4 regions of the Vibrio gigantis genome follow, and region 2 is predicted to be linked to each of the others. Evidence: predicted binding sites of a transcription regulator. Region 2 holds the regulator's gene; each other region holds the start of a gene.
The links. Region 2 encodes CRP, which controls carbon source genes, mostly activating them, when cyclic AMP is high. Its sites were predicted from a motif close to TGTGANNNNNNTCACA; they were not measured.

Region 1: the regulator CRP is predicted to act here: its motif matches at 3,310-3,325, upstream of cdd (cytidine deaminase).
Region 3: the regulator CRP is predicted to act here: its motif matches at 4,250-4,265, upstream of malT (HTH-type transcriptional regulator MalT).
Region 4: the regulator CRP is predicted to act here: its motif matches at 4,045-4,060, upstream of OCV56_RS12780 (NupC/NupG family nucleoside CNT transporter).

Annotation. Positions count from the first base shown of each region.
Region 1 covers NZ_AP025492.1:1,480,918-1,489,095, forward strand. Annotated here, with positions in the region: gene OCV56_RS06715 (thiopurine S-methyltransferase) at 207-860, shown strand; gene purT (formate-dependent phosphoribosylglycinamide formyltransferase) at 975-2,150, opposite strand; gene cdd (cytidine deaminase) at 2,318-3,205, opposite strand; gene OCV56_RS06730 (LrgB family protein) at 3,548-4,225, opposite strand; gene OCV56_RS06735 (CidA/LrgA family protein) at 4,228-4,599, opposite strand; gene sbcB (exodeoxyribonuclease I) at 4,625-6,049, opposite strand; gene OCV56_RS06745 (DUF4402 domain-containing protein) at 6,992-7,426, shown strand; gene OCV56_RS06750 (DUF4402 domain-containing protein) at 7,485-7,922, shown strand; gene OCV56_RS06755 (fimbrial biogenesis chaperone) at 7,919-8,178, shown strand, end outside.
Region 2 covers NZ_AP025492.1:3,242,708-3,250,885, reverse strand. Annotated here, with positions in the region: gene astD (succinylglutamate-semialdehyde dehydrogenase) at 1-1,198, shown strand, start outside; gene OCV56_RS14645 (DUF1338 domain-containing protein) at 1,414-2,205, shown strand; gene crp (cAMP-activated global transcriptional regulator CRP) at 2,383-3,015, opposite strand; gene OCV56_RS14635 (phosphoribulokinase) at 3,255-4,124, opposite strand; gene OCV56_RS14630 (YheU family protein) at 4,202-4,414, opposite strand; gene OCV56_RS14625 (hydrolase) at 4,808-5,788, opposite strand; gene OCV56_RS14620 (TIGR02444 family protein) at 6,058-6,528, opposite strand; gene OCV56_RS14615 (ABC transporter ATP-binding protein) at 6,525-8,178, opposite strand, start outside.
Region 3 covers NZ_AP025493.1:1,584,993-1,593,170, forward strand. Annotated here, with positions in the region: gene OCV56_RS23115 (DUF368 domain-containing protein) at 1-802, opposite strand, end outside; gene malT (HTH-type transcriptional regulator MalT) at 1,352-4,060, opposite strand; gene OCV56_RS23125 (glycogen/starch/alpha-glucan phosphorylase) at 4,628-7,081, shown strand; gene malQ (4-alpha-glucanotransferase) at 7,259-8,178, shown strand, end outside.
Region 4 covers NZ_AP025492.1:2,883,356-2,891,533, reverse strand. Annotated here, with positions in the region: gene OCV56_RS12810 (GNAT family N-acetyltransferase) at 1-218, shown strand, start outside; gene OCV56_RS12805 (DNA polymerase III subunit psi) at 378-776, shown strand; gene rimI (ribosomal protein S18-alanine N-acetyltransferase) at 769-1,224, shown strand; gene prfC (peptide chain release factor 3) at 1,385-2,965, shown strand; gene OCV56_RS12790 (DUF5363 family protein) at 3,070-3,225, shown strand; gene OCV56_RS12785 (TatD family hydrolase) at 3,206-4,000, shown strand; gene OCV56_RS12780 (NupC/NupG family nucleoside CNT transporter) at 4,205-5,467, shown strand; gene deoC (deoxyribose-phosphate aldolase) at 5,991-6,767, shown strand; gene deoA (thymidine phosphorylase) at 7,006-8,178, shown strand, end outside.

The sequences.
Region 1 (8,178 bases), 1.8 Mb from region 2:
AGAAACCAACTCTAACGTTTAATATTGCTTTAAAATGTGAACATATAGACAAATAATCCAAGCGTTGGTTCCGCAATTTTCAGAACTTTGAACTTAGCCAGTTTCCGATTTTATCGAAACCAATTTGGCACTTTAAACCAAGCTAAGGTTGCTCTTGCCTGTCTATACTGTACCCTTGCATTATGACTGTTTAACATGAACGAAAGATGAATAATCCTGAATTTTGGCACAATAAATGGGCAGCCAACCAAATTGGTTTCCACCTTGAAGATGTAAACCCACTTCTGATTGAATTTTGGGAAAAGACTGAGCCTAGCTACGAGAAGAGTGTATTTGTTCCACTCTGTGGCAAAAGTGAAGATCTGATTTGGCTAGCGTCAAAACATGAAGACGTTCAAGGTGTTGAACTCAGCCAGATCGCCGTACGCGCTTTTTTTTCTGAACACTTCTACACGCCGACAGTGACTCAAATCAGTGGTCAGCACGAGCTTTACCAATTCGATGAGCTGAGTGTTTATACCGGAGATTATTTCACTGCGCCAATTCAGCCTGTCGACACTATTTATGACCGTGCTTCTTTGGTTGCTTTGCCTGAAGAGATGCGGGTTCAGTATGTAGAGCGTTTGAAACAACTGCTGAAACCGGGCGGTAAGGTCCTTCTGGTGACTCTGGATTACGACCAAAGCGAGATGGCGGGGCCTCCGTTTAGCGTACCTAAACTAGAGATCGATCAGTTGTTCTCTGGATACAAAATCACATTGTTAAATCAAGATATTGCAGACGATGAACATCCGAAGATTGCTAAGAAAGGCTTATCTCGATTCAGTGAGGACGTGTATTTGATTGAGTCAGATACATAAGTTCAGTTTGCTTCGTTAAGCCAACAGGTAACACCAACAAAAAGACGGGCTCGGTAGCCCGTCTTTCTTATTATTCAGATTTGAACTCGTGATTGCTTTGAATTGAATTGCTGGTTAGTAAATCATTTTTACTTTCGAAGCGCTTTCGATGGCATCTTCGATTGCTGTCTCTGTGCTATTGCGACGAGTTAACGCCACACCAAGACGACGACGGCCGTCAATGTCTGGCTTACCAAACAGACGAACTTGCGTTTGTGGTGCCTCTAATGCTTCTGTAAGGCCTTCAAAACGGATGTTAGTTGATGTGCCTTGACCAAGGATTACTGCAGAAGCACAAGGGCCATAGTGAGTAATTGATTTGATTGGCATCCCCGTAAATGCGCGAACGTGCAGTGCGAATTCCGATGAGTCTTGAGACATTAATGTCACTAATCCAGTATCGTGTGGGCGAGGGGATACTTCGTTGAAGATAACGTGATCGCCTTTAACAAAAAGTTCGACACCAAAGATACCGTGACCACCTAATGCATTAACCACTTGTTCAGCTGTGTATTGCGCCGCTTTAAGTGCATTGTCTGACATTACTTGTGGTTGCCATGATTCGCGGTAATCACCGTCTTCTTGGCGGTGACCGATAGGTGCGCAGAAGTGTACGCCATCAACAGCGCGAACGGTCAGAAGGGTGATCTCGTAATCGAAATCAATAAAGCCTTCAACGATCACGCGACCTGCGCCAGTGCGCCCGCCTTCTTGCGCGTAATCCCAAGACTTCTGAATGTCTTCTTCTGTCTTGATGACACTTTGGCCTTTACCAGAAGAACTCATTACTGGCTTAACAACGCAAGGCATACCCACGAATTCAACAGCAGCAGCAAAGTCTTCAAAGGTATCTGCAAAGCGGTAAGGTGAAGTGCTCAGTTTCAACTCTTCTGCGGCTAGGCGACGAATACCTTCGCGGTTCATCGTTAGCTTGGTCGCGTTCGCAGTTGGAACGACATTTAAGCCTTGTGCTTCTAGCTCCACTAGCTTGCTGGTGGCAATAGCTTCAATTTCAGGAACCACATAATCTGGTTTTTCTAGTTCGATGATTGCTTGAAGTGCATCGCCGTCTAACATGTCTAATACATGGCTACGATGCGCTACTTGCATCGCTGGCGCGTCTGCATAACGGTCACAAGCAATAACTTCCAAGCCTAAACGTTGGCACTCGATAGCAACTTCTTTGCCGAGTTCACCTGAACCTAATAGAAGTACACGAGTAGCATTTTCACGAGTAGCAGTACCAAACATAGAAATTCCTTCCGATCTTTTGAACGATTGATTGAAAACGGGGTGATCATACTTATTTCAATGACAAAAGCAAACGTTTGCGCGAGTTGTTGCGTTAATTACAGGCATAAAAAAAGCAGCCCTGTTAAATAGAGCTGCTTATTTAAACTTTTGTTAACCAGATGTACTTAGATTGCTAAGTAAGTCACTGGAATGTCGGGATTAATCGCTTCTAATGTAGATTGCGTATCCGCCAGATGACTGATGCTACCTTCGCCGATTTCAACCAAAGCAGCACTTTCAATTTCTTCGAAATTGAAGCCAGCCAGTTTCAGTTGAATCAAGGCTACTTGTAGAGGAGGCAGGCTCGGATTGAACGCCGCATTTTCTGCGTAAGCACCGGTGAAAACCTCACCTGACGTAAGCTGTAGTGAAACACCACTTAGGTTTTTGGTGTAAGGAGCGTGGCTGCGGTTTAGTGCTGCTAGCGCTTCTACAACAATAGGTGTTGTTTCTTCTGTCGTGTATTTATGATCAAGCTTAGTCATTAGGCCAGTTGTCACACCTAAATCAGCAGGGCCGAACGAGTCTGGCAGGTATTCTTGTAGTGACATCTCATCACGTTGCGGAAGCTGAACTTTAAGCTCTTTTGCTGTGGTCAGTTCATTCATAAACTGGCGACAGTGACCACAAGGGCTGAAATTGATTGTGATATCTGAGATGCCTTGTTCGCCTTTCATCCAAGCGTGGCTGATTGCAGATTGCTCAGCGTGAACGGTTTGACCAAGTTGAGCACCAGCGATTTCAAGGTTTGCACCAAAATACAGAGTTCCAGACAAACCACGTACGATTGCACCAACATAAAAGTCAGATAACGGAGCGTAAGAATACGCTGCGGCAAAAGGAAGTAGCGCAATACGTAGCTCGTCATCCGCTAAACCACTTGCTTGCAGTAGGCTGGCAAATTGCTCTGGAGACAATGTCGCGTCAAAGTTGTCTGCTAATACGATGTCACTCAAAAGTGCTTTGATTACTGTTGGAGCACTTTCCAGCGCCAGGGTAATACGACTGTTCATGTTGAATCCTTAATTGACCTTAGGCTTTAAGTTTATGCAATGTTCAGGAATTTTCTGTGATAAAGATCACTATTGAATTGTTGTTGTTACATTGGTTTGCATAATTAGAGTGAGGTCACACTTGAAATCGATTGCAAGAGCTATTTCCACAGCTGATATCTCACTTACTGCCCGTAATAGAGCGTGATTTGACTGCTATTACTGAGTAAATGCGATAAAAAAGCCCAAGCCAACCCTGAGATAATCAGAGTTCTGCTTGGGCTACTTGTCATGCTTTAAACCGTTAGCCAAATTTATTAGGTAACCAATGAACGAGCAGCGTTTAAACTGTAATAAAAATGGTTAAGAGTAGAACCAAACTACAAGCGAAAATACACTCGGCGCGATAATTGAGGTAATAACGCCACAGAGCACAAGCGCTAGAGAACTGAATGCAGCATCTTCTTGGTTCTTTTCAGCACATGTCGCAGTACCTAAAGCGTGAGATACGGTACCCATGGTTAAACCACGTGCAATAGGGCTCTTAATACCAATGAGGTTATAGATCGGGTAAGCGAAAGTGGCTCCAAATAGGCCAACAATCAATACCAGTATTGCCGCAATTGCTGCTTCACCACCCAAATGGCTCGACACTTCCATAGCAATGGGGGTGGTGACTGACTTACCTAACAAACTCGCAATCAAGCTTAAGTCCGCTTTAAAAGCCACAGCGATTAATGCGGTTGTTGTCATCGACATTACACTGCCTAGCGTGCAAGCAAAGGTAATGATGCGCCAGTTGGCTCTGATTTGAGGTAGCTGTTCATAAAGCGGGTAAGCAAGTGCAACAACCGCAGGCTGAAGCATGTAGGTAATCCAGGTGTTGTCAGCATAGTAAGTCTCAAACGGCACTTTAAAGAACGTGAGAATCGGAATGATGATACCAATGCTGATAAGCAGGGGATTACACAGTGGTGAGTTCACTTTCTGACTTACCCAACGAGCAAACAGAAACACCACGATAGTTAATAGAATCCACATGATTATTTACCTCTCGCCAGCAAGCGGTCTAAGAACCATGATAAAGATACCAATACGATGAGCGTGCCACCCACCGCGCTCGCCATAATAGGCAATGCATTCGCGATGAGCATTTCGAAATGATCCATCAACCCAACACTGATCGGAACAAACAGTAAGATCATTAGGCGGATAATCAAGCTTGCACCGGGTTGTACCCAATGCGAAGGCACAATACCAATCACCATGGCGGCAAATAGAATCAACATGCCAAAAATACTGCCTGGGATTGAGGTATCCAAAAAGTGCTGTAACGCGTTGCCTGCTGTAAGCGCACCTATGATTAAGGTGAAGGAGATTAAGCAGTAAACCAGTTGGATCAATCTTTCTTTCAAAGTGTTACTTCTCTTGATAATGGAATTAGCTAGCTAACTTTTCTACGTACTGATAAACCGCCTTCAAGATAGCCATTTTCTTCTCGTCGCTTTCATGTTCGTGCGCGAGGTTTTCGAGGTTAAGCATGTACTCTTCTAAACGGCTCTCATAAAATTCACGACAATGGTTCGCCCATTTCAATTGTTCAGCTTCGTCGAGAGTCCATGGGAAGTTACGTGCACGGTAACGGAACAGTAACGGTTTAATACGTTCGTCACCAAAGGTGATATCCAAAGCTGCCAAGTTGTTCGGGTCAGTTTCGCGAATGATGTTCATCGCTGTTTTATCAGCAGGTGAAAAGAAACCGTCGTAAAGGTGTGTATCAACATCATCACTTTTCTCGTACTCACGCTCTTGTGAATACAAACCGATCAGCTTCTCACGGATCTCTGGATGTTCACGTAATAGAGCTAAGTTCTTCAAGCATTGCTGGCGATCGATACCGATGGTTTCGGCGTTTTCAGCCGTCAGCGTTTTGGCTGGAGCAAGAATAGGGCACTTGTTGAGTTGTACCAGTTTGATTGGTACCGGTAGCTCATCTTCACCTAGTTCACTGCGTTTGGTGTAGAGTCTGTCTCTTAGCTCGTCGGTATTTAGCTCAAGCAGCGGGCTAGGGTCTTTCGCTAAGTCCACTACGATAACGGCGTTTTGATTGGTCGGGTGCCACGCCATAGGAACAATCCAGCTTGTGTAATTGCAATCTCGACCAAACATACCCGAAACGTGCATCAAAGGTGTCATGTTTACGATATCAACTAGGTCATTCAGCTTACGCTTATGACGCATGTTGTAAAGGTAATCGAACATCTTAGGCTGTGCAGCTTTCAGCTTCTTCGCTAACTCGATGGTCGCAATAACATCGGCCATCGCATCGTGCGCGTTTTCGTGTTCAATGCCGTTTGCCACAGAGAGATGTTCCAGTTTGAAGCTTGGATAACCTTCTTCATTTTCTGGCCACACAATACCGTCTGGGCGAAGTGCGTGTACGGCGCGCATGACATCTAACAGATCCCAACGCGAATTACCGTTCTGCCAGCTCCATGCGTATGGATCGATGAAGTTACGGTAACAGGTGTATCGCGTTACTTCGTCATCGAATCGAATACTGTTGTAGCCAAGGCTTGTGGTGTTTGGTTTCGCTAACTCAGCGTGGATCTTAGCGATAAACTCTGGTTCAGGAAGGCCTTGTGAAGCCGCTTTTTGAGGTGTGATACGGGTGATCAATGCTGCTTCAGGAGCAGGAAGGTAATCAGCAGGAGGTTGGCAATAGATAACCAGAGGTTCTCCAATAACATTGAAATCTTGGTCGGTACGAACACCCGCAAATTGACTTGGACGATCTTTCGCTGGACTAACGCCCCAAGTTTCGTAATCGAAAAAGAAGTAGGTCGACTGATTATCTGAACTCATTGAATTTCCTGAACAGCAAGCGGGGCCCGTTTACTGTGGCTGAAGGTTAGTTTTGTTCAGTATCTGATAGTATGCGGTACGCGTGCAACCCAGATCACAAATAAATTGCCGTAAAACGGTGGTTTACTATTCAATCGAGTCGATAGGCGTGCTTTAAAATCCAATTGTGACTATTTCTTAGTAACGATTCTTCCTTTTACCTCTATACCTAGGTCTTCATGAATTGGGTTTGAAGGTACCGCGAACGACCTTGTTTACGGTTTACTCTAGCGACGATGGTTAGAGGTGCACTCGTTTTTCTTGGACAGGTGTAAGCTATCGTACGAGTGTTTAAATCGCTGCATCTGCCTGTGTGGGGCTCTGCCCACGCAGGTGTCCATCTTCAATATAATTCTCTTAGCTTTAATTAATTTTTGGGGATTTATGAGTGTAGAAATCAACTTAATTGGTGAGTTGTACTTGTCTCATTTTTAATAATTTATAGACACCTTGTTTTAATTAGATAATACAAGGCGCGATAATATTTCATTTTTATTACAATTTAAAAATGATACTGGTTTGTTTCACTTTTGAGACTATATTGCAATACGATGATCTATATAACAATTAACCTTAATTAAATGAGTGTTTATTGTCCTTCTTTATTTTTGGTTATTTTAATTGAGTTATTTTTCATGGAAATCAATGACGCACAAAAATAAAGGAATTAAATGTAAAACCAGTTTTATATATATTTGTTTGAATTGTTAAAATACCACGGTTTTTGCTAGTGTTATTTATGTCAATTTTCGTGATCTTATTCTCACTGCGCCTCATTTTTTTTATAAATTAGTGTCAATGTATATATTTTATAAATAGGATTAGGGTTACTTAATTGTTAACTCTGATTAACTATTAGGTAACCCTAATAATAAAGCCGATTTTATATAAAGGATAAAAGAAATGAACAAAGTTTTTAAGGTTGTTGCTGTCTCTGCACTTTCTATCTCTTCAGCGAACGCTTTCGCTGTGAGTGACACTTTTGATGCAACACTAGAAGTAAAACAAGCAATTACAATGACAAAAACGAGCGATTTGGACTTCGGTATCATCACTTCAGATAACACAACAGATGTTGTTATCGCTCAGGGTGATGCAGGAGCTGCGGCATTTACGCTTTCTGGAGAGTCTGGTGATGCGGTAACAGTAAGTATTTCTGATACTGACTTACTTAACGGCGCAAATACAATTGGGGCTGAATTTGACTTTAATAGTGCTATCACTCTGACGGGTGGTAGTGCGGATCTTAAAATTGGTGGTACAGCAAAAACGTCAACAGCAACTTTAGTTGCTGGTACTTATACTGCAAACGTTGCAGTCGATGTTACTTACCAGTAATTGATAGATATAAAACAAGTCTAATAATAGCGACTGCTATTTATCAGTCGCTTTTACTATGAAACTATTTTTAAAACATTCCCTTTGTACTGCCATCATGGTTTTTTCTTTTTCATTATATGCATTAGAAATTATTCCAGAAAATATGGAAGTAAAGTTTCCAGGTATATATATATCTGGATCGGGTCAAAACGCCGATGCTAATCCGACTAATAGTCAGATCCATGTGGTGCGTTTTTATGTTGAAGGCGAACCAGGTAAAAAGATCGTGGTTTCTCTGCCTTCTAAGCAGTACCTCAACCATTCTCGTAAATCTAAACGTCTTCGTATTAAAAAATTCTATTTTGGCTGCGGCTTATCAAAGCGAGGCCGAGCCAAAATAAAAGGCAATGGAAGAAGCAAATTACTGTGCATTGGTGCGAGAGTAAAAATCGGCGCTAATCATCCTGCTGGCGTTTATACCGGCACTATCCCTTTTGAGGTTAATTATAAATGAAGTTGTTTATCTCATGCGTTCTCGGCTTACTTTTCACGGCACAAGCCTATGCTCAACTCCTAATCGCTCCCACTCGTTTTGTTTTAGACGCAGATACCTCCGTTACGGAGAAAATCGTCGTGGAGAATAATTCAGATCAACCGATTCGATTGGAGATCAAACCTATCTATCGACCAGTCAAAGCTAATGGGCTGGTTCGTACCGACACCAATATTGCAGAGTCTGAAAACATTGCTAATTGGATTAAAGTCTCACC
Region 2 (8,178 bases):
GGGCAAGCCGATCTGGGAAACTCGTACTGAAGCGGGCGCTATGGCGGGCAAGATAGCTATCTCTATTCGTGCTTACCACGAACGTACTGGTGAAGCTTCGCGTGAAGCGGCAGGCAACCAAATCGTACTGCGTCATCGTCCATTAGGCGTAATGGCGGTATTTGGCCCTTATAACTTCCCTGGTCACCTACCTAACGGTCATATTGTTCCAGCACTGCTATCGGGTAATACCGTGGTATTTAAACCGTCAGAGCAGACACCTTGGACTGGTGAGTTTGCGATGAAACTATGGCAAGAAGCTGGCCTACCTGCTGGCGTGATTAACCTAGTACAAGGTGCCAAAGAGACAGGCATCGCACTGGCTGATGCTAAAGGCCTTGATGGCGTGTTATTCACAGGTAGCGCTAACACGGGTCACATCCTTCACCGTCAATTCGCGGGTCAACCGGGCAAGATGCTGGCACTAGAGATGGGTGGTAATAACCCTATGGTGATCAGTGACCAATACGGTGATGCAGACGCAACGGTATACACCATAATCCAATCGGCGTTCATCAGTGCTGGTCAACGTTGTACATGTGCTCGTCGCCTGTATGTTCCTGTTGGTGAGAAGGGCGATCTGCTTCTCGATAAACTGGTCGCGGCTACGCAAAAGATTCGTGTTGATCAGCCATTCGCGGAACCTGCTCCTTTCATGGGCCCTCAGATCTCAGAAGCTGCAGCTAAGTTCATTTTGGACGCGCAAGCTAATCTGCAATCGCTAGGCGGTGTCAGCCTAGTAGAAGCAAAAGCGGGCGAAGCGGCGTTTGTTTCTCCGGGTATTATCGATGCAACCAACATTGCTGAGTTGCCAGATGAAGAGTACTTTGGTCCATTGCTGCAAGTGGTTCGTTACCAATCGTTAGAGCAAGCGGTAGAGTTAGCTAACGACACACGCTTTGGTTTATCTGCTGGTTTAGTATCAACAGACGATTCTGAATGGGAATACTTTGTTGACCATATCCGCGCGGGTATTGTTAACCGTAACCGCCAGCTAACAGGCGCAAGTGGTGATGCACCATTTGGAGGCCCGGGCGCTTCAGGTAACCTACGCCCAAGTGCTTACTACGCGGCGGATTACTGTGCTTACCCAATGGCTTCAATGGAAGGTGGTGAAACTCAACTGCCAGCTACGTTTAGCCCAGGTATCGAGCTGTAGTTTAGATTGATATTGAGCTAAGGCTCATTGATTAGTTATGAAATAAGGAAGCGGCGTATCGCTTCCTTATTTTAACCACGCTCAGCGTCAAGATTGGGCGGTAGATAATAATAGAACAAGTATGTCACAGGCTGATGGCTGCTGACTTTGTGTCTCAGTCTTTCCCTTTCTAATCCAAATTACTAGCTTGCTAGAACCTCTGACAAGGAGTCACCATGACGCCCGATCTACTCTTTAAATCTCTATGGGACGATTACATTCACAGGCTTTGCCCATCGGCAGAGAAAGTACATCATTTGCTAAAAGAAGATGAAGCGCTGATCAATGATCACATTGCACTGCGTACTTTCAATGTTGCCCCTCTAGGTATTGAAACGTTAGCTAAACCTTTCCTTGAGTTAGGCTATAAGGCATGTGGCGATTACCTGTTTGAGAGCAAGAAGCTAGTGGCAAAACACTACGAGCACCCAGACCCAAAACAACCGAAAGTGTTCATTAGTGAATTGAAGGTTGAAGAGTGTTCAAATGACTTACAACAGATCGTTGCTAAGTTGGTTGAGCAGGTTGATGCAAGCAAGCTTCAAGGTCATGAGTTCTTGTTTGGTGGTCGCCAATGGGATTTGAGTTTCGCTGATTTTCAAGTACTAGCAAAAGAGAGTGAATACGCGTCTTGGCTAGCGGCTCACGGTTATGGCGCCAACCACTTCACGGTTAGTGTCAATCAACTGAACAAGTTCGATGAAGTTCAGGCTGTGAATGACTACCTAAGTGAGTCGGGATTCACAATCAATGCATCTGGCGGTGAGGTAAAAGGCTCTCCAGAGGTTCTATTAGAGCAATCATCAACAATGGCGGACAAAGTGCCAGTGGCATTTGTTGAAGGCAATGAGATGATTCCTGGCGGCTTCTATGAGTTCGCTAAGCGTTATGCAATGGCGAATGGTGAGCTTTATACCGGTTTTGTCGCTGCATCAGCGGATAAGATCTTCGAAAGCACCAACGGATAAAAGAAGATACGTGCACGGGCTTTGCCCTAGAGACTAGGGTACGCTTCGCTTCGAGAATGTTTACAAGGCGAGAGCCTCATGTGTTCCATTCGTATCTTGTATCTGATCTTTAGATAATAAAAAAGCCACCAAATTCGCATTTGGTGGCTTTCAAATTTTTGGCTCAGTTAATCGAGATTAACGAGTGCCGTATACCACGATAGTTTTACCGTGTGCAGAAATTAGGTTCTGCTCTTCAAGCATCTTCAAGATACGACCTACTGTCTCACGAGAACAACCAACGATCTGGCCAATCTCTTGACGAGTGATCTTGATTTGCATGCCGTCAGGGTGAGTCATTGCATCTGGCTGTTTCGCTAGGTTTAGTAGCGTTTGAGCGATACGACCTGTTACGTCAAGGAACGCTAAGTCACCAACCTTTTGGCTAGTTACTTGTAGACGGTTTGCCATTTGCGCAGAAAGGCGCATTAGGATGTCTGGGTTCACTTGGATAAGTTGACGGAATTTCTTGAAAGAAATCTCAGCTACTTCACAAGGAGATTTAGCACGAACCCAAGCTGTACGCTCTTGGTCTTCTTCGAACAAGCCAAGCTCACCGATGAAGTCGCCTTGGTTTAGGTAAGAAAGAATCATTTCCTTACCTTCTTCGTCTTTGATAAGAACTGCCACAGAACCTTTAACGATGTAGTACAAGGTTTCTGCCTTTTCACCAGCATGAATCAAAGTACTTTTTGAAGGGTACTTATGAATATGACAGTGTGAAAGGAACCACTCTAATGTTGGATCGGTTTGAGGTTTACCTAGAACCATAATATCTCACTTCCTCTGCAGGGTATGCTTGCCGCTTTCCGTATTTTAGCTAAGCCTGGATTGACTTTTAGGATAAGAGCACTCGTTGAGCGCTGCAAGCTATCTTGTGTTTCGTTTAAGAATAGTATCCTTTTTCAGGTACTATTTCTTGATTTTAATCGTGACCAAGCTACGATTTTTTACGCAAAATTGTGCACATGATCACGGTATGAAAAGTAATCAACCAGAATGTTGTTTTGTTAACCTATTTTTCCGGTTTCGATGAGTTGTTGTAGAATTGGCCTCACAATGAGCTCCATAGCAAAACTCATCTTGCCTCCAGGTACTACGAGCGTGTTATGACGAGACATAAACGAGCCATCAATCATAGCCAGAAGGTAGGGGAAATCGACATTTTTGATGCCACGCAAACGTATAACCACGAAGCTTTCGTCTAAACTCGGAATCCCTTTGGCGTTAAGTGGGTTCGATGTATCTACGGTTGGAACACGCTGAAAGTTGATATGAGTACGCGAAAATTGCGGGGTAATGTAGTTAAGGTAATCATCCATTGAACGAACAATGGAGTCCATTACTGCTTCGCGTGAGTGGCCACGATCGCGGGTATCACGAACGAATTTTTGGATCCATTCTAGGTTTACGATCGGTACCATGCCGATCAGCAAGTCGACGTGTTGAGAAACGTTAATGTCACCATCAACCACACCGCCGTGCAGGCCTTCGTAAAACATCACATCGGAATTTTCAGGGATATCTTGCCATGGCGTGAAGGTGCCCGGCATTTGATTGTAAGGCACGGCTTCATCGAAGGTGTGTAGGTAGCTACGTACCTTACCTGTACCTTCGTTACCGTATTTACGGAAGAATTCTTCTAGCGCACCAAAGTCGTTGGCTTGTGGACCAAAGTAGCTGATGTGCTTACCTTGCTCGCGCGCTTTGCGGATTTCGACATCCATTTCTGGTCGAGTGAAGCGATGGAAACTATCCCCTTCAACCCAAGCAGCCTTCACGTCCATCATATTGAACATTTTTCGGAAGGCTTCTGAGGTAGTGGTGGTGCCGGCTCCAGATGAACCCGTCACCGCAATAATTGGATGTTTAGCGGACATGACAACCCTTGTCTTTTGAGTAACTTACTTGTTAGCAATCGTTTACCACTATAACACGGCTCCTTTATGAGCGCAGCCTAGAAGCGTTTTGTGACTTGAATATCAACGGTTTCATGGAGCTCAGAAAACACGATACTGACTTCTCCTGAAGCTAATTGATGTTTCACTTGGTCAATCTTGTTTTGCAGTGAAACCTCTACATCGCCGTAATCTGTACCTTCACGCAGCACGAATTCTTTGATGAGGTTTTCTAGCGTCTCAGGCTCGATATCTTTCCATGGGATGATCATAAATACTTCTCTCTTTTATGTTCATTAGGGCGTGTTGATCTTTCGTGGTTAAATTTTGTTCGAGATAAAAGCGTTTTAATCGCGGCGAGGGAGAAGTAGCCTAGTCATTCTAAGTAAATCTCCCTCAACAATGAGTAAAACGCTTTTAGCCGAACCCTCCGGGCTGCGTTTGCTGGTCATTTCTACTGCGTTATCGGCCTCTCATGTAGGCTAGCTACACATCAAAGCCTCTGCCTTGTATAAATACCCAGCAACTCGCTGCAAAAATCAGCTCGAAAGGTCAACACGCCCTGGTAGGTTGTTGATGTGTGTTTAGTGATTTTTTGAACACAGCCCAATTAGGGCTGCGCTATCTTATCAAGCTTTCGCGTTTATATTTAGCAGGCTTAGCTGTTATGCCGAATCTTGAATACTTTCATAGTAGGCAGGCAGCGCTTCTTCTAACCAAAACCTTGGTTTGAGTGTACTACCAGTAATAAACCCAACATGCCCGCCTTTTTGAAACAGCCGATAATCGATGTTATCGGGCAGAACGAACTTTGGGATTACAGCATCTGTCATGAAAGGATCGTCTTTGGCATGAATGATCTGAGTCGGCAGTTTAATCCGATTCAATTTAGGCAAGGCTGAGCATTGTGCGTAATAGTCTTGTGCATTCTTGAACCCGTGCAGAGGCGCTGTGATTCGTTCATCAAACTCATACAACTTGTCGATCTTTTTGATACTTTCCGCTGAGATGCCAATCTTTTCTTGTAGCAGCTTATGTTTCTTCAACGCATTCGATTTCAACGAATTGAGCAGGTACTTCTTATAGAGCTTGGAAAAGCCTTGTTCGATACGACTTGAGCAACAAGCAAGGTCAAAGGGTGCTGAAACAATTGTAGCCGCTGATATTAACGGATCATCTGCGTAATCGGCGAGATAATTAGCCAACATGTTGCCGCCTAGCGAAATGCCAACCGCCACCTTAGGGTTATTGGGAAATCTTGAATGCAGATGTCTCAAAAAGAAGCGAGCATCTTCTACCTCTCCAGAGTGGTAAGCTCGAGCCAAGCGATTCGGTTTTCCGCTACAACCTCTGAAGTGCATCATTACAGATAACCAACCATCCTTAGCAAACGCGTTCATCAGTCCATTGGCGTATGGGCTCTCAAAGCTCCCCTCTAATCCATGGAACAGAATGAAGATAGGTTTGTTGCTCGTTAGTTCATCGTTATCTGGTGATTCACTCCAAGCAAGGTCTAGGAAATCGCCATCAGGCGTTTCTAAGGTTTGCCATGTAGGATGGAACAACGCCTGCTTTCTGATAAACCTTGGCACTAAAGTTTGTAAGTGTGGGTTAGATAAACCAGCCGCTGCGGTAAATATGGTCATAAAACAGTCCGTGCTTTTTATGGGCTTTGAAAAGTATTAAGTATTGCGATGCGCCCACGTTTTTATTTGAGCTTGGTTGATTCTCGGTGCAAGCGCAAGCCTTTCACTGAGACTCAATGTAAAAACATGTTGTGAGTAACTGATTGAATATTATCAAACTTGTACGAGCTAGTTTCTGCTTGCTATGAGTACGCGTTTGCTAGGTGCACCTAAGTATTAGTACGAGAGTAAGCTTGTACCGGAACAACTCAAAAGAGAAAGAAAATGAGTTAAGGCTGAGGGGCGGGTTCAGAAAATGCGTCATAGAGGTTTTCTGCCCCGAGTAGACGACAATATTGCAGAGCCAGTGGCGCTTGTTGATTGGTGAACAGTTGCAGTGAGTTGATACAGTCGACAAGATCGGATTGCTGCTGCTTCTCAAGTTGCAGTTCAAATTGTAAGGCTTCACGGTAGAGAGAGTCGACAACATGCTCTTTAAGGTGTTTACGTAACTCTCGATAACTATGAAGTAAGGTTTCGGAGCGGCTTAAGCACTGTTGTACTTTGTGCCACTCTTCTTCTGCAAAAGACATTTGCTGCTCATCGAGCCATTTGAGGAGCAGCAGTAGATTGACGTTGCCGTGGAACTGGTTTTGCAAAGCTAAGCACGCATCTTTAACACCGCGCACACTGTAATACTGAAGGCTAAATTGCCATAGTCGTTCCAGTGTTAGTGATATTGGGGCGTGCTTTGGGCTCATAAGCTATCCATATCCTGTTCCATCTGCTCAAGCTCTTCTTGAGTGGACATCCAATCCATTTCAACTTCTTCAAGTTGTGACTTACTGCTCGCTTGTAGGGCGAGTACTTCATTCAGTTTAGCCTTATTTTCAGCTTCATACAGTGAAGTGTCGGATAATTGTTGCTCGGCTTCTTCAAGAGCAAGCGTCAGTTTATCCATCTGCTTTTCAAATTGAGTCAGCTTTTTACGGATTGGTGCGGTTAATTTACGGAACTCAGCTTCTTTACGCTTTTGCTCTTTTTTCGCAGCAGCACTGTTGGCGCCATCTTTCGCTGGAGCCTGGGCTTGTGCTTCTTTGCGTTCCACTTTTTGCTGTTCGGTTAGCCACTTGTAGTAATCGTTCAGGTCACCGTCAAACGGCGCAACTTGGCGGTCGTGTACAAGGTACAGGTCATCAGTGGTTGCACGAAGTAGGTAACGGTCGTGCGATACGATAACCATCGCGCCTTCAAACGTCTGTAGAGCAAATGTCAGCGCCTGACGCATGTCGAGATCCAAGTGGTTGGTTGGTTCATCGAGTAGCAACAGATTTGGTTTTTGCCATACCAGCAGTGCCAATACTAAACGTGCTTTCTCACCACCTGAGAATGGTGCCACTTTATCCAGTGCTTTTTCACCTTGGAAGCCAAAGCTACCTAAGTAATCACGCAGTTGCTGCTCGGTGTGTTTTGGGGCAATCTGCATCATGTGTTGTAGCGGTGTTTCTTCAGGGTGCAGGGTTTCTAATTGGTGCTGTGCAAAGTAACCAATCTTAACGCCTTGTGAATAGCTCAATTCACCGCCTTGCTGTTTCAGTTCGCCAGAAAGCAGTTTAATCAGTGTTGATTTACCAGCACCATTTCGACCAAGTAGACCAATACGGCTGCCTGGTACTAGATTCAAGCGAATCTTTTCTAGAATCAGATTGTCATCGTAGCCTGCAGATACTTCGTCCATCATCATGATTGGGTTTGGTAGTGCGTCTGGTTCTCTGAACTCAAAGCTGAATGGGTTATCAAACTGAGCAGGCAGCACTTGTTCCATTTTCTCTAGTGCTTTAATACGGCTTTGCGCTTGGCGAGCCTTTGACGCTTTGTAACGGAAACGGTCAATGTAGCTCTGCATGTGAGACATCTGCTTCTGCTGCTTTTGGTACATTGCTTGTTGCAGAATCAGCTTTTGCGCTCGCTGGGTTTCGAACGATGAGTAGTTACCCGTGTATTCATTGAGCTGTTGATTTTCAACATGCACGATGCGGTTGACGATAGGGTCTAAGAAGTCTCTATCGTGCGAGATAAGCACTAGCGTGCCAGGGTAGCTTTGTAACCAACGCTCTAGCCACATTACTGCGTCTAAGTCCAAGTGGTTGGTTGGTTCATCGAGTAGCAGTAAGTCACTGCGGCACAGTAGGGCTTGCGCTAGGTTCAAACGCATGCGCCAACCACCTGAGAATTGAGTCAGGTTCCATGCCATTTGTTCTTGGCTAAAGCCTAAGCCGTCTAGTAGCTCCGCAGCTCGCGCTTTGATGCTGTAACCACCTATTGTCTCAATCTTGCCGTGGATTTCTGCTACCAAGGTGCCGTTGTCGGCTTGTTCAGCTTTCTCTAGTTGATCTTCAAGGCCACGATAT
Region 3 (8,178 bases), on a different replicon from region 2:
ACGGAGATAGGTTCTCTTGAATAAGTGGTACTTGCTCACCTTTCGAGTTGATGCGCCAGCTAATGGTCTCTTTCCAAGGCCAGATCTTAGGTAGCGTACCGATCATCAAACCCGTTAAGAACACCAATGTGAAATCGCGGAATGAGCGTAGCAGCCAAGAGAGTACGTGTGAGAAAGTCAGTAGACCAATCACACAGCCGCCAAGGAATAGAGCAAGTACATCGATTTGAAATGATTTAACGGCGCCAAGCACTGGGCCATACATACCAATTAGAAGCAGAATAAAGCTGCCTGAAATTCCCGGTAGAATCATCGCGCAGATCGCAATCGCACCCGCAATCAAGACGTTGATGCTGGTTGGCTCCATTTGCAATGGCTTAAGCACAGTAATGCTATAAGCGAAGGCAACACCAAGCAGTAAAAAGACGAATCGAATCATATCTCGCTTTTCTACTTGCTTAAGAATATGGAAAACCGACACCAAGATCAGACCAAAGAAGAAAGACCACAGTGGAACAGGGTGCGTGACCAATAACCAAGAAATCAGTTTTGCGAATGTTGCAATACTGGTGAACACGCCCGCGAACAGTGAAATCAGGAAGAAACCGTTGATGTGGTTAAACGCAGCTTTGAAGCCTTCACGTTTCCATAAGCCAAGTACGCTAGGGTTAATTCTGCGAATGCTTTCTAGCAGCGTATCGTAGATACCAGTGATGAATGCGATGGTTCCGCCCGACACGCCTGGGACAACGTCGGCTGCGCCCATTGCCATGCCTTTGAAAAAAGTACTTAAGTAGTTCATTGCTTCATAGAGTTGAGGGTAATTTTGTGCAGTATACAAACTTTAGTGTAAAAAAAGTATGAATATGCTACTGGGTCGATGCTTTTATTACCTCTTTAATTGTAAGGCAATAAGTTGAAGTGAACTTTGGCCTAATATTTAAAATACAACCACTTAGTGATTTGTCATTAAGAGTATCGATGAAACTGGTCTCTTATCGATATTGCATCTTGGTTGCATTATGCAAATGCACTTTGCAATTCGCATGTGGAAATCATGGTTTTTATGCGATGTAGGGCTTATAAAACGCTGAATTAAAGTTGGCACGTTAACTGCATTAAATAAATTGACCCTTCTTAAGCCGAGGGTCACCTAGCCAACTGACGTTGTTAGTGAACCTATGATTTGTTCACAAATATATAGAGCCAATCGCGATTATTGCGGTTGGCTATTTTTTTGCCTGTCATCTGGTGATCTTGTTTCTTTCCCCAGCTTCTTTAGGCGCTAAACTGCAGACGAAAAAAAAGCTAGCCACCATAGGTGACTAGCTTATGCTTTACTCGAATCCGTTTAGTATCCCATCAACTGCAATAAGTTCTCTGCTGTACTTATCGCTTCTTTACGGTTCGCAATGTTGAGCTTTTGGTAAAGGTTGCGAATGTGAGTTTTGATCGTAGTACCTGCGACATCGAGCTCTTGAGCGATCTGCTCATTACTGAATCCAGAATAGATCAGACCAAGTACTTGCCATTCACGCTGCGTAAGTGGGCTCGTGCGCACCAGCTCAGGAATGTTCGGGTGATTAACCAAGTTCTCAACAAAGTCTTCGTCGAAGTGAACGGAACGGCTACGTTGAGTCGTTGAGATATCTTTCATGATCTGTTGAGCGCGATGGCGCTCTAAATCACCCAAGCCCGGCTTGCTACTCAACTTATCTAAGATATGCCCGATAGTGCCACCGTCTACCAAGAAGTTACCAACCATACCGGTTTGGTTAGTCATGTGTAGGGCTTCTTCAAGTAGTACGCGCGCACTGTCTTCATCATTGATTTGGGTGCGTAACACAGCCTCGACGATCAAGTTTCTATTAGTATCGGTAATCAGATGCGAACGCTGAGCTTCACTCTTTAAGAACGCTAATGCTTCTTCTGCGTCTTCATACTGCTCTAGGATGATGTGGGCACGCACGATGTTACGCCATTGAAGTTGGCAGAAGTGGTTGCTCGCGGATTCAGGGCGTACAGCAACGCTCAACCAGTCGTGGATTGCGTCTTTATCGCCTTTCACTTGCCAGAATAAGATCAGAGAAAGTGACGCATTCGCTGTCCAATCCACGTGGTAAGTTGATTGGCGCAATAAGTGCTGAATCTGGTCAATAAACTTCGACGCTTTATCAATTTCGCCACGGCTCAGTGAAATACGAGCCAGCATCGAGTAGCTGTGTAGGTGCTTACTTGGTGAATGGTGACCAAGAATATCTAAGCCTTTGTAGCAACACTCTTCTGCTTCATCTAAACGGTTCCAACACCAGAAGATCTGAGCTCGCACGCGTAACAAGAACTCATGTAGTGGAACGTATTGAAGTTGATGCTCTTCAATCAACTTGAAGGCGCTGTCTTGCAATTCAAATGCAGCTTGAACGTAACCTTGAGCAATCAGAATTTCGCTTTGTTGCAGAATCGCCCACAGTGCCTGATGATAAACTTGATACTGACGTGCCAGCTTTTCTGTTTGTTGCATCATCGGTAGCGCACGGCTTAGGTTACCCATTACGTGATTTACTTCACCTACAACCGATGTCGCTACGATTCGACTACGATAAACGGTCGTGTTCAGCTGGCTCAGTGAAAGCTCTGCCAGTTCTAATGCTTTTTCAGGTTCATTACTGTTAATGGCAACTTGTGCGCGTAGTGCGTTGTATTGGCCTTGCTGCTGAGTATCGAGTTCAATATTTCGAGCTTGATATTGAGTTTCAGCCTCTTCCAATAAAGTACCTACTTGGTCATAGCGGTGCTGGCTCTGTGCAAGCCACGCACGCAACATGGAAAGTTTAGGCTCACTGTAAAGTTGATCGGTAGTGAGCTGCTTAATCGCCATCTCTAGTGACGAAAGCTCACCTTGGTTGAACATCGGCCACCCGTGCTCAGTAAGGATTTGAATGATCAGTTCTGCATCTTCAGCGCGTTGTGCGTGTCGCAGAGCTTGGTGTGGTGTGTTCTGTTTTATCCAAGCCTTTGCTGCACTGCGATGCAATTCCGCTTCCTGTTGAGGAATTCGAGCTTGACGCTCGTGGGCAAGAAATTCGCCGAATAGATTGTGGAATCGGTACCAGTTCTTCTCACCTTCAAGAGGGTAAATGAACAGACCAAATCGGTTGAGAGACTCAATCATACCGAGCGCATCTTCACGCTGAGTTAGCGCGCACACCAATTCATCGTTAAAGTGATCCAGTACAGAGCACTGCATCAGGAACTGGCGGGTTTCTTTGTCTAGCAGGTCGAATACCTCTTCAACCAAGTAGTCCCAAAGATGGGCGTGGTTAAAGTGAGAAAACGACTCTGCGGACTGTGCAAGGGTGCGTTTTTGGTGCTGTGCTTGCAGCGCGATAAGTTGCAGAGCAGAAGGCCAACCCTCTACATAGCTGCAAATACTGTCTGCGGTGGTGTCATCAATACCGTCGGCAACACGTTGGTTGAAAAAGCGTGTCGTCTCTTCGGTATCAAATGCTAGCGAGTCATTGCCTAATTCGATCATCAAGTCACGAACACGCAGGTTTGCTGTACCAAGTGGTGGTGTCCCACGGCTAGTCACAACAAGCGTTAGATTGTCGGGCATGTGTTTGAGGAAGAAGCGCATTGCTTCGTGGATGTCGTCATTGTTGACCAAGTGATAATCATCCAACACCAGAAAACACTCGTGATGGAATTCCGACATCTCGGCAAATACTTCACTCAATAAAGAATGCAGCGATGAAAACTGTCGCTTTTCTGCCAGCTTTTGGGCATTCGGACAGGCATTTTGAGTCGCTTTATTAAGTGATTGAAGTAGGTAGTTGATAAATCGGAAGGCATCGTTGTCACTATCATCAATGCTGTACCAACCCACATTGGGTTTATCTACCAACCATTGTGCAGCCATGGTGGTTTTGCCGTAGCCAGCTGGGGAGCGGAACAATACAAGTTTATAGCAATCTGCATTCTGAAGCAGATCGAGAACCCTAGGTCTTAGGATTGCATTATGTAAGCGGCCGGGACGAGTCAGTTTCGATGGGATCCACATGTCGAAGTTTTACACCTATTCCGTGGCTATGGTCTTGAATATTTCAAGCACTCATTGAGTGCAGTCCAATGACACTAGCCTAATTACTTAAGTCTTTACTCATATTACGTGAAGCAAAACGACACCGACTATGATCCTCCGCAGAAACCTTGCACTCCTGCATGTTTTTAGGCTTCTACGCCCTTTATTTGAGACTTTGCTCACGTTGTGGGTTGGTTTTTGAATGTGACTTAGTTCGTTTCTACACGGAGATTCATGCAAAAGATGAGAGTAGGAAAAAAATTTCGTGATCTCAAACTCAGATTTGGCAATGAGTTCAGTTTGGTTAAATAAAAGTCACATCAATTGAAGTTAAGTTATCGAACGGGAGCTTGTGATCTTAGTCACTCCAAGTTTTTGTTCGAAGTCAGAACATGAGAGTCAGATCACTAACCCTATGTCGGTACGCCCCCTACGCCCTCCCATCTACTCCTAGTCAGTTGCGTTAGCGGGAGGATGTTTAGTTTATGGTGACCATGCACGATATGTCACAGATGAATTAGAACTATTAAAAGCGAGATTTCTGAAATGAAACCAACTCAGCAAAAAACTTTCGATAAAGTGTCGTTCCAAGAAAGCGTTAAGAAGCATTTATCTGCAACCTACGCAACAACGATTGAAAACGCGGATAGCCGCGCATGGTACCTAGCAATGGGTCGCGCATTAGCAGAACTCACAACATTCGACCTGCTAGAAACTGAAAACGATGAAAAAATCAAAAACGCGAAGAGTGTTAACTACCTTTCGCTAGAATTCTTGATTGGCCGTCTGACAGGTAACAACCTAATCAGCATGGGCCTGTATGAGCAAATCACGCATGCAATGGAAGAGCTAGGTCAAAACCTAACAGACCTTTTAGAAGAAGAACGCGACCCATCACTAGGTAATGGTGGTCTTGGTCGTCTAGCTGCTTGTTTCATGGATTCTTGTGCCGCTCAAGAATACCCAACAGTAGGCTACGGTCTTCACTACGAGTACGGTCTATTCAAACAGTCTTTCCAAGACGGTCGTCAACAAGAAGCACCTGACGCGTGGCGCGGTGTTGAAGGTTACCCATGGGAAGTAGCTCGTCCAGAACTAGCACAACACATTGGTTTTTACGGTCATGTAGAAGTTGAATTCATCGACGGTAAAGAAGTACGTACTTGGGTTCCAGGTATGGAAGTAAAAGCAATGCCTTGGGATCTACCTATCGTAGGTTACGAGTCAAACACGGTTTACCCGCTGCGTCTTTGGGAATGTCAGGCAATTGCACCATTCTCACTAGCAAGCTTTAACAACGGTGATTACTTCGAAGCGCAACACTCGCTAATCGATGCAGGTAACATCACGAAAGTTCTTTACCCGAACGACAACCACGAGAAAGGTAAGACTCTGCGTCTAATGCAGCAGTACTTCCACTCAGCAGCCTCGGTTCGCGATATTCTACGTCGTCACGAAGCAGCAGGTTTCTCTCTAGAAGATCTTCCTAAGCAAGAAACAATTCAGCTAAACGATACGCACCCAACTATTGCGATTCCTGAGCTAATGCGCATCTTGATTGACGAGAAAGGTCTATCTTGGGACCAAGCATGGGAAATCAGTGCTCATACGTTCGCATACACGAACCACACACTACTTCCTGAAGCGCTAGAGACTTGGTCTGAATCACTGATCAACCGTCTTCTTCCACGTCACATGGAAATCATTTTTGAAATCAACCACCGTTTCATGCAAGAAGTTCGCAAGATGTGGCCTGGTGACGGTGAGAAGCAAGCGAAGCTTTCTATCATCCAAGAAGGTTTCCACCGTATGGTTCGCATGGCAAACCTATGTGTTATTGGCTCTTACAAAGTAAACGGTGTAGCTGCGCTTCACTCACAACTGGTTAAGAAAGACTTGTTCCCTGAGTTCAACGAAATCTTCCCAGGTAAACTGACTAACGTAACGAACGGCATCACGCCACGTCGTTGGTTGAAGTTCTGTAACCCAGGTCTATCTGCGCTAATCACAGATAAGATCGGTTCAGAATGGCCTGCAAAACTTGAGCAACTTGAAGGCATTGCTAAGTTTGCAACAGACGCGAAATTCCAAAAAGAATTCATGGCGGTTAAGAAAGAAAACAAACAGCGCCTTGCTGATTGGGTTCAAGAGAACATGGGTATCGAGCTAGACACTAACGCTATCTTCGACGTGCAAATCAAGCGTCTACACGAGTACAAGCGTCAGCACCTAGACCTGCTACACATTCTATCTCTGTACCACCGTATTCTTAATGAACCGGGTTTTGAGTGTGAGCCACGCGTATGTTTCTTCGCAGCGAAAGCAGCACCGGGTTACCACCTAGCGAAAGAGATCATCTTCGCAGTTAACAAGATTGCAGAGAAGATCAACAACGATCCTCGCATCGGCAACAAGCTTAAAGTGGTATTCATCCCTGACTACCGTGTAAGTATGGCTGAAATCATCATCCCTGCAGCAGACGTTTCTCAGCAAATCTCACTGGCTGGTAAAGAAGCATCTGGTACGGGCAACATGAAGATGGCTCTAAACGGCGCTCTAACTATCGGTACGATGGATGGCGCGAACGTTGAGATTCGTGAAGAAGTCGGCGATGAGAACATCTACATCTTTGGTCTAGAAGTTGATGGCGTACAAGCACTGAAAGCTCAGGGCTACAACCCATATGACTACTACAATGCAGACCCACTACTGAAAGCATCCCTAGACCTATTGACTGGCGATGAGTTCACTCCAGGTCAACCAGGTCTTCTACGTGCGACGTTTGATAGCCTGCTAGACGGTGGTGATCCATACCTATGTCTTGCTGACTTCGCATCTTACGTGAAAGCGCACGAAGACATGGGCACGCAATACAAAGACCAAGCAGGTTGGGCTAAGAAAGCGATTCTTAATACAGCATTGGTTGGTAAGTTCACATCAGACCGCTCTATTCGCGACTACGTGAACAACATCTGGAAACTAGAAGCGGTTAACCGTTAATAGTTCCCAAGTAGCCAAGGCAGCCTCTGCCTTGGCTCAATTAGCTTGTGAGCAAACAGATGGCTTATTCTGATAGCAATGCTTACAAACTGATTGTCACAAGCTAATTGATTAGTAAAAAATTAAATAAACAACCCTACAAAAATTGAAAGCGTCAGAACGTTTTCGGAGAGAGCGATGAAAGAACAGACCGTATTAAAACAAGTCGCAGAAATGGCAAACATTGCCGACAGTTACGTTAGTGCGTGGGGCGATGAAGCACAGGTATCAGACGAAACTATTACGTCTCTATTGGCTTCATTGGGCTACGATACAAGCAGCGATGATGCACTATTAAAGTCAGCAGAAAGAAAACACAAAAAAGATGTACTAGACCCAGTTCTTGTCTTGCGTGATGGTGAGCCAGTAGAAGTGGCGCTGAATTTAGGTGTTAGTGCTCGTGAAAGCGAGTTCAGCTGGCGCTTAGAAACCGAGCAAGGAGAGGTACTCGAAGGCTATCTTCAATCTCAAGTCGTTCGTGATGAGCGTGCCGAGGGTGGCCCTTTAGTGTTTGCATTGCCAAGTGATTTGGCATGGGGTTATCACAAGTTAATTGTGAGCCGTAAGCGCCGTAAGAAGCCTTATGAGATGACACTGATCATTACGCCAAAAGCATGTTTCAAGCAGTCTCCAATTGAGCAAGGCAAAAAGCTTTGGGGACCAAGTGTTCAGCTTTATACACTAAGAACTCAGCACAACTGGGGTATTGGTGACTTCGGCGACCTAAAACAGTTGGTTGCTGATATCGCGTCTCGCGGCGGTGACTTCGTTGGTCTAAACCCGATTCACTCATTGTTCCCTGCAAACCCTGAAGGTGCGAGCCCATACAGCCCGTCTTCACGTCGCTGGTTGAACATCTTATATATTGATGTGAGCTCAGTACCTGAATTCGCATTAAGTGCAGAAGCGCAACAAACCGTAGGCAGCGCAGAGTTCCAACAACGCCTACAGAAAGCGCGTGATGCACACTGGGTGAACTACACCGAAGTGTCTGAGTTGAAGATGACCATCTTGCCTCTGCTATTCGCAGAGTTTAAGACTCGTCACCTAGACAAGAA
Region 4 (8,178 bases), 360 kb from region 2:
CTTTTTCTACTTTGGTTGATTTTGGTTACCCAGCCTGTGTTGTGCTTGGTGACCCTGCTTATTACGGTCGCTTTGGTTTCAAGGCTGCGAGCGAGTTTGGTTTGAGCTGCACTTGGGATGTGCCTGAAGGTGCTTTCCAAGCCATTGAACTGGTTGAAGGTGCGCTTGCTGGGCATTCTGGTGAAGTGGCTTACAGCCCTGAGTTCAACGACTTATAAACTGATTTACCATGTAATAAGATACAAACGTATTTTGTCTAAATAAAGGAGCTTGATGCTCCTTTATTTTTTGTTAGTATCAGCCCAGTTCTAACGAGCTCTTTTTAAGTGCGCTCTAATAAGCCGCTCACTACTAACCAAAGGTTATAACCGCTAGATATGTCACAAACACACGCACAATACCTGCAAGAGATGGGCATTAGCCAATGGGAGCTAAGCCACCCAGAGCGCTTGGCTGGTTATGAATCTGAGTTGATCCCGCTCTCGAACGATTGCAAGTTACTATTGGTTTCACCTGAAAAACCTCAGGAAGATCTCGCCGTGATGTTTGAGCGAGTACTCAAAAGTATCAAGCTCGACTTATCTCAGGCATTACATATTCAGCCTCAGCACCTATCTTCTGTGGATTTAGGGGCGGTTGAGTGGGTATGGTTTGCGGGTTGCGAGTCGGCTCAAGAGCTGAAGGCTAAAACACTTCAATCTCCATTACTGTCTGACATTAATGGTAATAACCAACACCGCCGCGACTTGTGGCAACAAATTTGTGCATATGACTAATCAATTTTTACCGACTTCACAACAACACCTTGACGCCATTTGGAAGATAGAGCAGGCCGCGCATTCTCATCCATGGTCTGAGACCATGATCCGCGATCTTGAGAGTCGAGGCGCTTGTCATCATGTTCTTGAAGTCGATGGGCAAGTGGTCGGATATTTCTTCGCGCAAAACATCGTTGGCGAAGTCACATTGCTTAATATTGCGGTAGACCCAAGCCAGCAAGGCAAAGGGTATGGTAAAGCGTTAACTGAGCATTTCCTTGATATGTGCGAACAAGCTGACGCGGAAAGTGCTTGGCTAGAAGTACGCGAAAGTAATGTGAACGCGTTTAATCTTTACGAAAAGGCCGGCTTCAATGAAGTTGATCGACGTCGTAACTATTATCCAACTAAGCAAGGTAATGAAGATGCGATCATTATGAGCTATCTTTTTATGTCTTTTAGCTAACGATGTTGTTTCTTTTAGACGACCAGATAATTAGCGACAAAATAGGGTGCAAACTGACCCTTTAGAAAGTGACACGCTTTCTGTATAATCCGCACACAGAATTCAAGGGCAAGTATTATCTACTTGCCCTTTTTACGCTTTAGATCAGCAAAGGGCGACTATGTCTTTCCAACAAGAAGTGAGCAAACGTAGAACGTTTGCAATTATCTCTCACCCGGATGCGGGTAAAACCACGATTACTGAAAAAGTTCTTTTATTCGGAAACGCGATTCAGAAAGCGGGTACCGTAAAAGGCCGTGGCTCTAACCAGCACGCTAAATCTGACTGGATGGAGATGGAAAAAGAGCGTGGTATCTCGGTAACTACGTCGGTAATGCAATTCCCATACAATGATTGCCTAGTAAACCTACTCGATACTCCAGGACACGAAGATTTCTCGGAAGATACGTACCGTACACTAACAGCGGTTGACTCTTGTTTGATGGTTATCGATGCTGCGAAAGGTGTCGAGGATCGTACTCGTAAACTAATGGAAGTAACACGTCTACGTGATACGCCAATCGTAACGTTTATGAACAAACTTGACCGTGACGTTCGTGATCCAATGGAAGTTCTTGATGAAGTAGAGAGCGAGCTAGGTATGGCTTGTGCTCCTATCTCATGGCCTATTGGTTGTGGTAAAGAGTTTAAAGGTGTTTACCACATTCACCGTGATGAAACGATCTTGTATGAATCAGGCCATGGCCACGAGATCCAAGAAGTACGTATCATCAAAGGTCTAGATAACCCAGAGCTAGATGAAGCGGTAGGTGCAGATCTAGCGGAAAGCGTACGTGAAGAGCTAGAGCTTGTTATCGGAGCTTGTCCTGAATTTGATCATGACCTGTTCCTTGCGGGTGAATTAACGCCGGTTTACTTCGGTACTGCATTAGGTAACTTTGGTGTTGACCATATGCTTGATGGTCTAACGAAGTGGGCTCCGGCACCGCAAACACGTCAAGCGAATGAACGTGATGTTGAAGCGACAGAAGAGAAGTTCTCTGGTTTCGTGTTTAAGATCCAAGCAAACATGGACCCTAAACACCGTGACCGTATCGCATTCATGCGTATCGTTTCAGGTACTTACAACCAAGGTATGAAGATGAACCATGTTCGTACAGGTAAGAGTGTAAGTATCTCTGATGCGGTAACCTTCATGGCCGGTGACCGTGCACGTGCTGAGAAAGCGTATGCAGGTGACATTATTGGTTTGCATAACCACGGCACAATCCAGATTGGTGATACTTTTACTCAAGGTGAGAGCCTGAAGTTCGCAGGTATTCCTAACTTCGCACCAGAGCTATTCCGTCGTATTCGTCTGCGCGATCCACTGAAGCAGAAGCAACTTCTAAAAGGTTTGGTTCAGCTTTCAGAAGAGGGTGCAGTGCAAGTATTCCGTCCTATGCAGAACAACGACCTGATCGTTGGTGCGGTTGGTGTACTTCAGTTCGACGTAGTTGTAGCGCGCTTGAAAGCGGAATACAACGTAGAAGCTATCTACGAAGGCGTTAACGTTGCAACTGCTCGTTGGGTTGAGTGTGATGACGCTAAGAAACTGGAAGAGTTCAAACGTAAGAACCAATCTAACCTAGCGCTAGATGGTGGTGATAACCTGTCTTACATCGCACCAACGATGGTGAATTTGAACCTAGCTTCTGAACGTTTCCCTGAAGTTCAGTTCCGAGCGACGCGCGAGCACTAATTTCTCCGCGATCTATTCGAGTTAAACAAAAACGTCTATTGTTCTGCAATAGGCGTTTTTTAATGTGTTTTATTTAAGGTTTAAAAGCTGAGGTTAGAGGCAGTATGTTGGGTTGGATAAAAGCTTGGGTTAAAAGGTACGACAAATGGTGTGAAGAACTTGGCTTAACACCTGAGAATAAGCGTAGTTGTGTACCTCATCGTCGAGAACCGCAAGGACAACAAGCAGAGAGTGGGGAAGATGACACAGCAAAAGAGTAATTCTCCGTTATTTGATACGCATTGCCATGCAGACTTTGATGCCTTTGAGCTGGGCATTGATGCTTACCTTAAAGAAGCGAAACAAGTGCAAGTTGAGAAGCTACTCATCCCCTCTATAGGCCAAAATAACTGGAAGAAGCTTGATGAAATCGCTCAATCTCATCCTAACGTTTATTACGCGTTAGGCTTCCACCCTTACTTTTTAGGGCAAGCTAATGACGAGCAGTTTGCTGTTCTGCGCCAATTACTCGCTTCAAAAAACAGCCAATGTGTAGCAATTGGGGAGTGTGGGCTCGACTTTTTTGTCGATGTTGAACGAGAGAAACAAGAGCGTTTCTTTATTCAACAAATGAATCTCGCGAAGGCGTTTGAGCTGCCTTTGATCATCCATGAAAGGAAGTCTTATAACCGTATTATTGAGCTAATAAAGCAGCACAAGTTCACCTTGGGTGGTGTGATTCATGGCTTTTCGGGAAGTGAACAGCAAGCTTTGGCTTGGATCAAGCTTGGTTTCTATATTGGCGTCGGTGGAACAATAACTTACCCGAGAGCACAAAAAACACGCACAACTATCGCAAAGTTGCCCCTTGAGTACTTGGTATTGGAAACCGATGCTCCGGATATGCCAACGCACGGAAACCAAGGAAATATTAACCATTCCAAACATTTAGTTACGATATTGAATGAACTTTCTTTGCTTAGAAAAGAGCCAAAGCAATCGATTGCAGCGCAAGTTTGGCAAAATAGCCATCGAGCATTCGGTATATGTGAATAAAATCGAAGGTTTTTGTTTATCGTTTGCGTAAATTGCACTGGGCTTGTGATTTGGCTCACATTTGTGTGTGAATGGTACATGAATCTTCTACGAAAGTGTGAGGACGGCATTACTTTATTAGTGGTCGCATGAGTATAATTGCCTCCGCTTTATAGCCCCATTTTGTAACACGCCAATAAATAACTAATAAGGAAGTCATAAACTATGAGCCTGTTTATGAGCCTAGTCGGAATGGTTGCACTGATCGCAATCGCAGTACTACTATCTGACAACCGCAAAGCTATTAATCTAAGAACAGTGGGTGGCGCTTTCGCTATCCAATTCGCACTTGGTGCATTCGTACTTTACATCCCTTGGGGTCGTGATCTACTTGCAGGTTTCTCTGCTGGTGTAGCAAACGTGATCGACTACGGTAAAGACGGTACTGGTTTCCTATTCGGCAGCCTAGTTAACTTCTCAGTTGACGGTATCGGTTTCATCTTTGCTTTCCAAGTACTACCAACTCTGATTTTCTTCTCTGCACTTATCTCTGTACTTTACTACATTGGTGTTATGCAAATTGTAATCAAAGTTCTTGGTGGTGGCCTTCAGAAAGCTCTAGGTACTTCTCGCGCCGAGTCTATGTCTGCAGCAGCAAACATCTTCGTTGGTCAAACAGAAGCTCCTCTAGTTGTTCGTCCATTTGTTCCTAAAATGACTAACTCTGAACTATTCGCAGTAATGTGTGGTGGTTTGGCTTCTGTAGCTGGTGGTGTACTAGCAGGTTACGCATCTATGGGTGTACCTCTAGAGTACCTAGTTGCAGCGTCATTCATGGCTGCACCTGGTGGTCTACTATTCGCTAAAATCATCAAACCTGAAACAGATACGCCAGATGACAACATTGCTGACGAAATGGACGGTGGTGATGACAAACCAGCTAACGTTATCGACGCAGCAGCAGGTGGCGCATCAGTAGGTCTACAACTAGCACTTAACGTTGGTGCAATGCTACTAGCATTCATCGGTCTAATTGCTCTAATCAACGGTATCCTAGGTGGCATCGGTGGTTGGTTTGGTATGGAACATCTAACTCTAGAACTTCTTCTAGGTTGGATCTTCGCGCCGCTAGCATTCATCATCGGTGTTCCATGGGAAGAAGCAACTATCGCTGGTTCTTTCATTGGTCAGAAGACAGTTGTTAACGAATTCGTTGCATACCTAAACTTCGTACCATACGTTGGTGAAAACGCGCAAGTTGTTGCAGCAACTGGTCAAGTGATGTCTGAGAAGACTCAAGCTATCATTGCATTCGCACTATGTGGTTTCGCAAACCTTTCTTCTATTGCGATTCTTCTAGGTGGTCTAGGTGGTATTGCACCAAGCCGTCGCCACGACATCGCACGTATGGGTGTTAAAGCGGTAATTGCTGGTACTCTATCTAACCTGATGGCAGCAACAATTGCTGGCTTCTTCCTATCTTTCTAATCAAGTAGATTTAGATATATAGACGCCATAATAATATCGCCCCGTAGCAAGAAATTGCTGCGGGGCTTTTTTGTTTTTAGGCCTAGTGATTCTTTGGCATGAGCATAAGCATCAGCTTGAAGTTGATAATGGGTCTAGAATGTTTTTTTGAGATACAAACCGTTTGCGTTCTAAGGAGCACTACAATTTATTGATGGATACCTATAATGTATAAGCTTAAGGGATAGGATGTCTCTTTTGGCAAGAAAGTGACCGCTTGGATTCATCCAAAGGTTATTCTTCTGGGATTAAGCCAAACTTAGCGATACGCTATAGATGTTAGACACAACATGACTGATTTGTTGTGCCATAGACCAAACTGGTACTGTGCGGTGACAAGGATTGCAATTGGTAGCGAAAGTTATCAAGTCTTCAGGGAACCAAGTCCGTTCATTTGTGACTACTGAGCATTACTTAAATATCCATCTATACTGGATGGAGGGCGAAGTGGTTAACTATTTGAATATATTGATCGGAGATAGAAATGAGCGATTTAAAAGCAGCAGCTCTACGTGCACTTAAACTTATGGACCTAACTACGCTAAATGACGACGACACTACTGAAAAAGTAGTCGCGCTTTGTCATGACGCGAAGACTGCAGTAGGCAACACAGCTGCAATCTGTATTTACCCTCGCTTTATCCCAGCAGCTAAGAAAGCATTGCGTGAGCAAGGTACTCCAGAAGTACGCATTGCGACTGTAACTAACTTCCCTCATGGTAATGACGACATCGAAATTGCTGTTGCAGAAACAAAAGCAGCAGTAGCGTACGGCGCAGATGAAGTTGACGTAGTATTCCCATACCGTGCTCTTATTGCTGGCAACGAAGAAGTTGGCTTTGAGCTAGTTAAGCAATGTAAAGCAGCTTGTGGTGACATCACGCTTAAAGTGATCATCGAAACAGGCGAGCTGAAAGAAGAAGCACTGATCAAGAAAGCTTCTCAAATCTGTATTGAAGCAGGTGCAGACTTCATCAAAACTTCAACCGGTAAAGTGCCAGTAAACGCGACTCCTGAGTACGCGCGCATGATGCTTGAAGTTATTCGTGACATGGGCGTTGCTAAAACAGTTGGTTTCAAACCTGCTGGTGGCGTACGTACTGCTGAAGATGCAGCACTATACCTAGCAATGGCTGATGAGCTACTAGGCGCTGAGTGGGCAGACAACATGCACTACCGTTTTGGTGCTTCAAGCCTACTAACTAACCTTCTTAATACATTAGAAGTGACAGACCAGACTGCTGATCCAGCAGCATACTAATTTACTCGTCATATTTGACGCCGCAGCGTTGTTGACTGCGTAAGTTCACCGGTTCGCCGGCCGTCCTAATCACATAGAGCCTCTATGCTGATAGGAATGAACTCACTGGTCGCCTAGCTGCAACGCCAAATATTTAGAGTATTGAAAATAACAAGTCTGTTTGATGGAGTGGTGTTAAACCACTCCATATTACCTCTTTCCCCTACAAACCATACTCTCTAGAGTTTGGGAGGCACTAATGTATCTACCTCAAGAAATTATTCGCAGAAAACGTGATGGCGAAGTCCTAACAGCTGAAGAAATTAACTTCTTCATTCAAGGCGTGGCTAAAAACACGGTTTCTGAAGGCCAAATTGCAGCATTCGCAATGGCTATCTTTTTTAATGAAATGACAATGCCAGAACGTATCGCACTAACGTGTGCAATGCGTGATTCAGGCATGGTGATTGACTGGAGCCACATGAATTTTGATGGCCCAATCGTTGATAAACACTCAACTGGCGGTGTTGGCGACGTAACATCTCTGATGCTTGGCCCTATGGTGGCAGCATGTGGCGGTTTCGTTCCAATGATCTCTGGTCGTGGTTTAGGACACACTGGCGGTACGCTAGATAAGCTGGAATCTATTCCGGGTTACAACATTACCCCAACCAACGAAGTGTTCGGTGAAGTCACTAAAGATGCTGGCGTAGCGATCATCGGTCAAACTGGCGATCTAGCACCTGCAGACAAGCGTGTTTACGCAACTCGTGACATCACGGCAACAGTAGATAACATCTCGCTGATCACGGCTTCAATCCTATCTAAGAAACTGGCCGCTGGCCTTGATTCTCTAGTGATGGATGTAAAAGTAGGTTCAGGCGCATTCATGCCGACTTACGAAGCGTCAGAAGAGCTAGCGAAATCGATCGTTGCAGTAGCAAACGGTGCAGGTACTAAAACGACAGCCATCCTAACGGACATGAACCAAGTACTGGCTTCTTCAGCGGGTAACGCTGTTGAAGTGCGTGAAGCGGTTCAATTCCTAACGGGTGAATACCGTAACCCACGTTTGTTAGAGATCACTCTAGCATCGTGTGCTGAAATGTTGGTTCTGGGTAACCTAGCTAAAGATTCAGACGAAGCACGCGAAAAACTGATGGCAGTACTGGATAACGGTAAAGCAGCAGAGTGCTTCGGTAAAATGCTAGCGGGCCTTGGTGGTCCAGCAGATTTCGTAACGAACTACGATAACTACCTAGAAAAAGCAGAAATTGTTAAGCCAGTGTACGCGCTAGAAAGCGGTGTGGTATCAGCAATGGATACTCGTGCAATTGGTATGGCTGTAGTTGGTATGGGCGGTGGTCGCCGCGTAGCAACGGACAGCATTGATTACGCGGTCGGTTTTGATCACTTCATTCGTCTTGGCGAA